Regions from separate parts of the Bradyrhizobium sp. CCBAU 051011 genome, predicted to be linked through region 2. Evidence: predicted binding sites of a transcription regulator. Region 2 holds the regulator's gene; each other region holds the start of a gene.
What was found. The regulator PhoB, encoded in region 2, activates phosphate uptake and scavenging genes when phosphate is short. The targets are predictions, from matches to a motif close to TGTCATNNANCTGTCAT.

Region 1 (3,290 bases), 2.1 Mb from region 2:
GCCCGTGCCGAACGCCTTGAAGGTGATGATGGTGTGGGTGTCCTGGATACCCGGAATCACCTGCACCTTCTCGTTGACGAAATGGCCGATGTCGGTGTCGTTGTCGACGTAGAACTTGACCAGCAGATCGTAATCGCCGGCGGTGGAATAGATCTCCGAGGCGATCTCGGCCTCGGCGAGCGCATTGGCGACGGCGTAGGACTGGCCGAGCTTGCATTTGAACTGGACGAAGAAGGGAACCATCGCTGTCGTCTCCGAATAAATTGGCCCCAATAGGCCAAAAACCGCCGGTCATGGCAAGCCAGCTTGCTGCACACGGCCGGGCGCGGTAGGACAATCCATGATCCCCAACACGCCAACTGCGCGAGGCTTGCGGTGACGACGCCGATCGCCCTGACCATCGCCGGCTCCGATTCCTCTGGCGGCGCCGGTATCCAGGCCGACCTGAAGACGTTTGCTGCGCTCGGCGTCTACGGTGCCTCCGTAATCACGGCGCTGACAGCGCAGAATACCCAGGGCGTCAGCGGCATCCATCAGGTGCCGGCTGAATTCGTCACCGCGCAGATCGACGCGGTGTTTTCCGATCTCGTCGTCGGTGCGGTCAAGATCGGCATGGTGGCGCATCCGCCTGTCATCGATGCCATCGTCGCGGGGCTTGCGCGCTGGTCGCCGAAGCACGTCGTGCTCGATCCCGTGATGGTCGCAACTTCGGGCGACCGGTTGCTCGCCGCCGAAGCCGTCGAGGCGCTGCGGACAAAACTGATTCCGTTGGCATCGGTGATCACGCCGAATCTGCCGGAGGCGGCGGCGCTGCTCGATGAAGCCGTGGCGGCGGACGAAGCCGCGGTCGAGCAACAGGGCAAGCGTTTGCTCGGGCTGGGGTGCAAGGCGGCCCTGATCAAGGGCGGCCACGGCGAGGGCGCCGAGAGCATCGACTATCTGATCGGCGCGAATGGCGCGATCGCGCTGGCCGCGCCGCGCATCGCGACGAAGAACACCCACGGCACCGGCTGCTCGTTATCCTCGGCGATTGCGGCGGGGCTCGCGAGGGGGGAGGGCATGGAGACCGCCGTGCGCAACGCCAAGGCGTGGGTGACCGCCGCGATTGCAGCGGCAGACCGGTTCAGCGTTGGGCATGGCCACGGCCCGGTGCATCATTTTCACAAGTTTTATTAAGCGTCTCCGTTGTCCCTGCGAACGCGGGGACGACGTCGAGATATCGCCGCCGCGATGTCGCTTGCCTGTCGCATCGCGCTGCTATCCGCAAACTGCGGGGCGCGACATTGATTCTCGTGGGGCTATGGGTCGCGTGAACTAGTCATCGCCCTGTCACAGAAATCTGTCAGGGGACAGGCATGGGTAGTGACGCCTTGAGTGAAGAGAGCCCGGAACGGCGCTTTCGTACCTTGTTCATCTCCGATGTCCATCTCGGGGCCCGCGGCTCGCAAGCGGATCGATTGCTGGATTTTCTCAGAACCCACGACGCCGACACCATCTATCTGGTCGGCGACATCGTCGATGGCTGGGCGCTGAAGTCGAGCTGGTACTGGCCGCAATCGCATAACGACTTCGTGCAGAAGATGCTGCGCAAGGCGCGCAAGGGCGCCAAGGTCATCTACGTGCCGGGCAATCACGACGAATTCCTGCGCAACTATTACGGCACCCATTTCGGCGGCATCGATGTGGTGGAGAACACCATTCACACCGGCGTCGACGGCAAGCGCTACCTCGTCATCCACGGCGACATCTTCGATCTCGTGGTGCAGAACGCGCGCTGGCTCGCCCATCTCGGCGACAAGGCCTACGACTTCGCCATCCAGATGAACCGTCTGGTCAACTTCTTCCGCCGCATGTTCGGCGTGCCCTATTGGTCGCTGTCGCAATGGGCGAAGCTGAAGGTCAAGAATGCCGTGAACTATATCGGCGCGTTCGAACAGACGCTGGCCGGTGAAGCGCGGCGGCACGGCGCCGACGGCGTGATCTGCGGCCACATCCATTACGCCACCATCCGCGACGAGCATGGCATCCGCTACATGAATTGCGGCGACTGGGTGGAGAGCTGTACCGCGCTCGCCGAGCACGAGGACGGCCGGTTCGAGATCATCACCTGGACCGATCCGGTGCGAAGGGCTGCGCCGGTTCCCCGCGTCGCGGCGCGCGCCGCATGACGCATATCCTGGTCGCAACCGATGCGTGGCATCCCCAGGTCAACGGGGTGGTGCGCACGCTGACCGCAATGGCGGAAGCGGCCAGGGGACTTGGTGTCGAGGTGAGTTTCCTGACGCCGCAATCGTTTCGCACCTTTGCGATGCCGAGCTATCCCGACCTGCGGCTGGCTCTGCCGTATCCAGCAAAAATCGCGCGATTGATCAAAGCGGCAAGGCCCGACAGCATTCATATCGCGACCGAGGGCCCGATCGGGCTTCTGGTGCGGCGCTATTGCCGCAAGCATGGCTTGCCGTTTACCACGAGCTTTCACACCCGGTTTCCCGAATATGTCTCGGCGCGCTCGCCAATCCCGGAATCATGGGTGTGGAAGGCGCTTCAGTGGTTTCATCGGCCGAGCCGGGCGGTGATGGCGGCGACGCCGGCGCTGGCAGCCGAATTGCGGATGCGCGGGTTTCGCAACGTGGTGCAGTGGTCGCGCGGGGTCGATACCTCGCTATTCCATCCGCGCAGCACCGATCTCTGCCTGCCGATGCCGGTCTATCTCTGCGTCGGCCGGATCGCGGTGGAGAAGAATCTCGAAGCCTTCCTCGACCTCGATCTGCCTGGCACCAAGCTTATCGTCGGCGATGGACCGGCCCGGATGGCGCTGGAGCGGAAATATCCTGATGCCGTGTTCCTCGGTGCGAGGCACGGCGAGGAACTGGCGGAAATCTACGCAGCCTCCGACGTTTTCGTCTTCCCCAGCCGGACCGACACGTTTGGGCTGGTGCTGCTGGAGGCGCTGGCCAGCGGGCTGCCGGTCGCGGCCTTTCCTGTCACCGGTCCGCGCGACGTGATCGGCGCGGCGCCGGTGGGCGTGCTGAGCGAGGATTTACGGGCCGCCTGCCGGGAGGCGCTGCAGATCTCGCGGGAAGATTGCGTCGAATTCGCCGCCGCCCATACCTGGCAGGCCTCCACGCGGGTTTTCATCGAGCATGCCATGAATTCTCGCCCGGTCGAATCGGAGGGTGAGGCGGCCGAATTTGTGGCGGAAGACCCGCATTTCGCCGCCTGAGATCACCTGAATCTGTATTGCCCGTCGGCCTGCTTGCGCGATACAAAGTATGGATGACGGAAAAAGC
Region 2 (3,290 bases):
CGCGCGCATTCTTGGCGCCGAGAGGACATCCAAATGACCGATCTCTCCGTATCCGTGAGTTCCGCGAGCGGGCCCGTTCCGCAGGTAGCGCTGCCCGAGGCCGCGCCGAAGGTGACCGCCCGCGGCCTGAACTTCTACTATGGCGAACATCACGCGCTGAAGAACATCAACCTGACGCTCGGCACCCACCGCGTCACCGCCTTCATCGGCCCATCCGGCTGCGGCAAGTCCACGCTGCTGCGGATCTTCAACCGGATGTACGACCTTTATCCCGGCCAGAAGGCGACCGGTCAGCTGATGCTCGACCAGACCAACATCCTTGACCCCAAGCTCGACCTCAATTTGCTGCGGGCCCGCGTCGGCATGGTGTTCCAGAAGCCGACGCCGTTCCCGATGACGATCTACGAAAACATCGCCTTCGGCATCCGCCTCTATGAGAAGATCTCGAAGTCGGAAATGGACGGCCGGGTCGAGAAGGCGCTGCGCGGCGGCGCGCTGTGGAACGAGGTCAAGGACAAGCTGAACGCCTCCGGCCTCTCGCTGTCCGGCGGCCAGCAGCAGCGGCTCTGCATCGCCCGCACGGTCGCTGTCAGGCCCGAGGTAATCCTGTTTGACGAACCCTGTTCGGCGCTCGACCCGATCTCGACCGCCAAGATCGAGGAACTGATTCAGGAACTGGCGGAGGACTACACCATCGCCATCGTCACCCATAATATGCAGCAGGCGGCGCGCGTCTCCGACAAGACCGCCTTCATGTATCTCGGCGAGCTGATCGAATTCGACGACACCAACAAGATCTTCACTTCGCCGAGCGACCGACGCACCCAGGATTACATCACCGGCCGGTTCGGCTGAGGAGACAAGACATGGCTTCCGAGCACACCGCCAAGGCGTTCGACAGCGACCTTCAGGAACTCACCCGCCTGGTCGCGGAGATGGGCGGCCTGGCCGAACGCATGATCACCGAATCTGTCGACGCGCTGGTCCGCCGCGACGTCGCACTCGGCAAGCGCGTCGTCGCAACCGATGTCGAGATCGACCGCCTGCAGCATTTGATCGAGGAGCGAGCGGTATTGACCATCGCCCGCCGCCAGCCGATGGCGATCGACTTGCGCGAAATCGTCGGCGCCATGCGCGTCGCCACCGATCTGGAGCGGATCGGCGATCTCGCCAAGAACATGGGCAAGCGGGTCGCGGCCCTGGAGAACGATTTCCAGCCGCTGAAGCTGATGCGCGGCCTCGAACACATGACCGATCTGGTGCAAACGCAGGTCAAGTCGGTGCTGGACGCCTATGCCGCGCACGACCTGCCGGCGGCAATGGCGGTCTGGAAAGGCGACGAGGAAGTCGACGCCATCTGCACCTCGCTGTTCCGCGAACTTCTCACCTACATGATGGAAGACCCGCGCAACATCTCGTTCTGCATTCATTTGATGTTCTGCGCCAAGAATATTGAGCGGATCGGCGACCACGCGACCAACATCGCCGAAACCGTGTTCTACATGATCGAGGGACAGCAGATGCTCGACAAGCGCCCGAAGGGCGACATGACGACGTTTGCTACGACCGTGCCGAATAGTTGACGTAGCGTTTTCGAGCGAAGTGGAGGCCGGTTCGCGTGAAGAAAACGCGTCAGACAGAAGAGGCAAGAAAAGGATGAGCGCACGCATTATGGTGGTCGAGGACGAGGAAGCGCTGACCACGCTGTTGCGCTACAACCTCGACGCTGAAGGCTATGAGGTCGAGACCGTAGGCCGCGGCGACGACGCCGATACGCGGCTGAAGGAGCGCGTGCCCGACCTCGTCGTGCTCGACTGGATGCTGCCGGGCCTCTCCGGCATCGAGCTGTGCCGCCGCCTGCGCGCTCGCCCCGAAACCAAGCAACTACCGATCATCATGCTGACCGCGCGCGGCGAGGAGAGCGAGCGGGTGCGGGGGCTTGCGACCGGTGCCGACGACTACATCGTCAAGCCGTTCTCGGTGCCGGAACTCCTGGCGCGGGTGAAAGGCCTGTTGCGTCGGGCAAGCCCGGAGCGGCTCGCTACCGTGCTGACCTATGGCGACATCGAACTCGACCGCGAGAAACGCCGCGTCGCGCGCTCCGGCCGCCAGATCGACCTCGGCCCGACCGAATATCGCCTGCTGGAATTTTTCCTCGAACATCCCGGCCGCGTGTTCAGCCGCGAGCAATTGCTCGACAGCGTCTGGGGCCGCGACATCTATATCGACGAACGCACCGTCGACGTCCACATCGGCCGCCTGCGCAAGCTGCTCAACCCCGGCCGCGAGCAGGACCCGATCCGTACCGTGCGCGGCGCCGGTTATGCGCTGGATGACCGGTTTGCCAAGGTGGAGCCGTAAGGCTTCGCTATCATCCGCGCAAACTCCACCGTCGTCCCCGGCAAAGCGGCAGCTCTCTCATCGTCATTGCGAGCGAAGCGAAGCGAAGCAATCCATAGTGCCACGCGGCAAGTATGGATTGCTTCGTCGCTTTCGTTCCCTTGCGCAAAAGCTTCGGCGTTTGTCGCTGGCAATGACGGTGGTTGCCGCATCGGCGATCCGGGTGAGGGGGCACAGGTCTATCGATAGACCACAATCGCGGACAGAGTCCCTCACCCCAACCCTCTCAGCGCGAGCTTCGCTCGTCGTGGCCCCGCAAGAGCGGGGCGAGGGAGCGCACCTTGCGCGGAGCGCTTACGTCTCGCGCAAATGAGCGCGCCTTACCTCGTCTGCTTCGGCTGCTGCCGCCGCCGATCGGCGGCCGGTTGATACGCCACGCGCGAGTGATGCGCGCAGTAGGGCAGGCCGCTGAGCGCCTTGCCGCCGCAGAAGAAGAATTCCGGGCTCGAAGGATCGCCGACCGGCCAGTGGCAGGTCGCCTCGTTCAGTTCGAGCAGCGACAGCCGCTGGCTCATCGGCACTACATTGTCGAAGGCGACCGGATCGGCCTCGATCTCCACCTCGAAAGCGTGCGCCAGCGCGGTGTTGCCGCGCGAGACCGGGCGCGACACCCGCATCATCTGCTGGGCGGCGGGGCGTGCCTTGCGCTGCCGCGGAGCGGCCGAGGAGGGACTCTTGGCTCGGCCGGACAGGCCCAGCCGGTGCACTTTGCCGATTACGGCGTTTCGCGTCACATTTCCGAGTTCCGCGGCAATCTGGCTCGCGGACAATCCGGCTTCCCAGAGCTTCTTCAGCTGCTCGACGCGATCGTCGGACCAGGTCAAAACCGTCATCGTAATCTTCCCTTCGCATCGCGCCGGCCAATCGAGGGCAGCGCGGGCGATGTCATT
Region 3 (3,290 bases), 4.4 Mb from region 2:
ACCGTACGCGATTCCTGATTATCCGGAGATCGGCGGCTTCCGCGGATTACAGGGCGGCATGAATCTCGGCTTCATGTTCCTGCCGATCTACCGCGGCTGGGTCGTTGTCTTCTCGCTGGTCGTCTGTCTCGCCACCTGGTTCCTGATCGAGAAGACGCAGCTCGGCGCTTACCTGCGCGCCGCGACCGAAAACCCGACGCTGGTGCGGGCGTTCGGCATCAACGTTCCCCGGATGATCACGCTGACCTATGGGCTCGGCGTCGGCCTGGCGGCGCTGGCCGGCGTGTTGTCGGCGCCGATCAACCAGGTGCGGCCGCTGATGGGCGCGGACCTGATTATCGTCGTGTTCGCGGTGGTGGTGATCGGCGGCATGGGATCGATCATGGGATCGATCATCACCGGCTTCGCGCTCGGCGTGATCGAGGGGCTTACGAAGTATTTTTATCCCGAGGCCTCCAACACCGTGGTGTTCGTCCTGATGGTGCTGGTGTTGCTGGTGAAGCCAACGGGACTGACGGGACGGGCGGCCTGACATGAGCGCATTGACTGACGATACACTGCCGGTAACGCCGCGCGCGATGCGCGACGAGATGATCGTGTTCGCCGCGATGGCGGTGCTGCTGGGGCTCGTACCCCTGACGGGCATTTATCCATTCTTCGTGATGCAGGCGCTGTGTTTTGCGCTGCTTGCCTGCGCCTTCAACCTCCTGATCGGCTATGGCGGCCTGCTGTCGTTCGGCCACGCCATGTTCTTAGGGACCGCTGGCTACTGCTCGGCGCATGCGCTCAAGGTCTGGGGTGTAACGCCGGAAGTCGGAATTCTGGTCGGTGTCGCCGGCGCCGCGGCGCTCTCCGTCGTCACCGGCTTCATCTCGATTCGCCGGCAGGGCATCTATTTTTCGATGATCACGCTGGCGCTTTCGCAGCTGTTGTTCTTCATCTATTTGCAGGCACCGTTCACCCATGGCGAAGACGGAATCCAGGGCATTCCGCAAGGCTATCTGTTCGGAATCTTCAATCTGGCCAAGCCCACCGTGCTCTATTACGTCGTGCTGGCGGGCTTCCTTGCCGGCTTCCTGCTGATCTTCCGCACCATCAACTCGCCGTTCGGCGAGGTCTTGAAGTCGATCCGCGAGAACGAGCAGCGGGCGATTTCGCTGGGCTACAAGACCGACCAGTACAAGCTGCTCGCCTTCATTCTGTCCGGCACGCTTGCGGGCTTTGCCGGCTCGCTGAAGGTGTTCGTGGCGCAGAACGCCTCGCTCACCGACGTGCACTGGACGATGTCGGGTGAAATCGTGCTGATGACGCTGGTCGGCGGCCTCGGGACCATCTTCGGCCCGGTCGTCGGGGCCTTCGTCATCATCGCCATGCAGCAGTATCTGGCCGGGTTCGGCCAGTGGGTGACGGTGATCCAGGGTGTGATCTTCGTGGCCTGCGTGCTGACCTTCCGCCGCGGTATCGTCGGCGAAGTCGCGCATTATTTCCGCCGATCCCTGTAAAACGGCCGGTTTTCGCGCCGTTTTCGGCTTCACAAAGCGGTGGATGGCCCGGTTCCCGGGTCCCGCCGTGGCGCGTTTTTCCTGCGAATGGTCTATGACAGTTTTGTGACAGGCCGCCCCCCGCGGGCTGTTCTGAACGACGGAAAATATCCATGCTGCGCTGGTTTCGTGCCTTTTTGCCCAAGGAGGAGCGGTTTTTTGACCTGTTTGCCCGCCACGCCCAGACGGTCGTACAGGGCGCGCTGGCGTTGCAGGACATGCTGCGCGGCGGCGAGGAGACGCCGGTATTCTGCCAGCGCGTGAACCAGTTCGAAAACGACGCCGACGGCATCACCCGCGAGGTACTGACCGCGGTCCGCCGCACCTTCATTACCCCGTTCGACCGCGGCGACATCAAGAACCTGATCACGGCGATGGACGACGCCATCGACCAGATGCAGCAGACCGCGAAAGCGGTGGTGCTGTTCGAAGTCCGCACGTTCGAACCCCCGATGCGCGAAATAGCCACGCTATTGGTCGAATGCGCCAATCTGGTCAGCCGCGCGCTGCCGCTGATGCAGTCGATCGGCAACAACGTCGCGATGCTGACTTCCATCACCGAGGAAATCGGAAAGCTCGAGGGCCGTATCGACGATCTCCACGACATCGGGTTGAAGGAGCTGTTTCTCAAGCACCGCAACGGCAATTCGATGGATTTCGTGGTCGGCGCCGAGATCTACAAGCATCTCGAAAAAGTGTCCGACCGCTTCGATGACGTCGCCAACGAAATCAACTCGATCGTGATCGAACAGGTATAGGGCAGGGCCAATTCAGTGGACGCCTCGCTTGGTCTTCCGGTTCTGATCTTTCTGATTGCGGTCGCGCTGCTCTTCGACTTCCTCAACGGGTTGCACGACGCCGCCAATTCGATCGCCACGATCGTATCGACCCGCGTGCTGCGCCCCCAATATGCGGTGCTCTGGGCGGCTTTCTTCAATTTCATCGCCTTCCTCTTCTTTGGGCTGCACGTCGCCAATACGATCGGCAAGGGAATCATCGAACCCGATGTCGTCGATGCGGCCGTGATCTTCGCTGCGCTGATCGGCGCCATCGTCTGGAATCTGATTACCTGGGGGCTCGGCATTCCCTCATCGAGCTCGCACGCCCTGATCGGCGGGCTGGTCGGCGCGGGCATGGCCAAGGCCGGGATATCAGCGGCGGTCTGGAGCGGTCTGTCGAAAACGCTGCTGGCGATCGTGCTGTCGCCGCTGGTCGGGTTCCTGCTGGCGCTGCTGCTGGTGGCGATCGTGTCCTGGCTGTCGGTGCGCTCGACGCCGTTTGCGGTCGACCGCGCCTTCCGCATCCTGCAATTCGTCTCGGCCTCGCTCTATTCGCTCGGCCATGGCGGCAACGACGCGCAAAAGACCATGGGTATCATCGCGGTGCTCCTGTATTCGCAAGGCCACCTCGGGGCGGATTTCGCGATTCCCTTCTGGGTCGTGATCTCCTGCCAGGCGGCCATGGGGCTCGGCACGCTGATGGGGGGCTGGCGGATCGTCCGCACTATGGGGCTGCGGATCACCAAGCTGACGCCGATGCAGGGCTTTTGCGCTGAAACAGGCGGGGCGGCGACCCTCTTCATGGCCACCTATCTCGGGGTTCCCGTTTCCACGACCCACACCATCACCGGCTCCATCGTCGGCGTCGGTGCCGCGCGGCGGGTCTCGGCGGTGCGCTGGAACGTGGCAAGTTCGATCGTCTACGCCTGGGTGATCACCATTCCGGCGTCCGCGATTATCGCGGCGCTGA

Region 1: ACH79_RS40925 (UDP-2,3-diacylglucosamine diphosphatase) is a predicted target of PhoB. The motif match lies at 1,317-1,333, and genes of this name have one in related genera.
Region 3: ACH79_RS30050 (DUF47 domain-containing protein) is a predicted target of PhoB. The motif match lies at 1,597-1,613, and genes of this name have one in related genera.

What each region holds. Positions count from the first base shown of each region.
Region 1 is NZ_CP022222.1:8,700,048-8,703,337, reverse strand. It holds gene ACH79_RS40935 (Lrp/AsnC ligand binding domain-containing protein) at 1-243, opposite strand, end outside; gene thiD (bifunctional hydroxymethylpyrimidine kinase/phosphomethylpyrimidine kinase) at 376-1,176, shown strand; gene ACH79_RS40925 (UDP-2,3-diacylglucosamine diphosphatase) at 1,356-2,168, shown strand; gene ACH79_RS40920 (glycosyltransferase family 1 protein) at 2,165-3,223, shown strand; gene ACH79_RS40915 (threonine/serine dehydratase) at 3,277-3,290, shown strand, end outside.
Region 2 is NZ_CP022222.1:1,700,171-1,703,460, reverse strand. It holds gene pstA (phosphate ABC transporter permease PstA) at 1-37, shown strand, start outside; gene pstB (phosphate ABC transporter ATP-binding protein PstB) at 34-855, shown strand; gene phoU (phosphate signaling complex protein PhoU) at 867-1,583, shown strand; gene phoB (phosphate regulon transcriptional regulator PhoB) at 1,657-2,361, shown strand; gene ACH79_RS08165 (GcrA family cell cycle regulator) at 2,721-3,233, opposite strand.
Region 3 is NZ_CP022222.1:6,407,658-6,410,947, forward strand. It holds gene ACH79_RS30040 (branched-chain amino acid ABC transporter permease) at 1-532, shown strand, start outside; gene ACH79_RS30045 (branched-chain amino acid ABC transporter permease) at 534-1,502, shown strand; gene ACH79_RS30050 (DUF47 domain-containing protein) at 1,655-2,299, shown strand; gene ACH79_RS30055 (inorganic phosphate transporter) at 2,315-3,290, shown strand, end outside.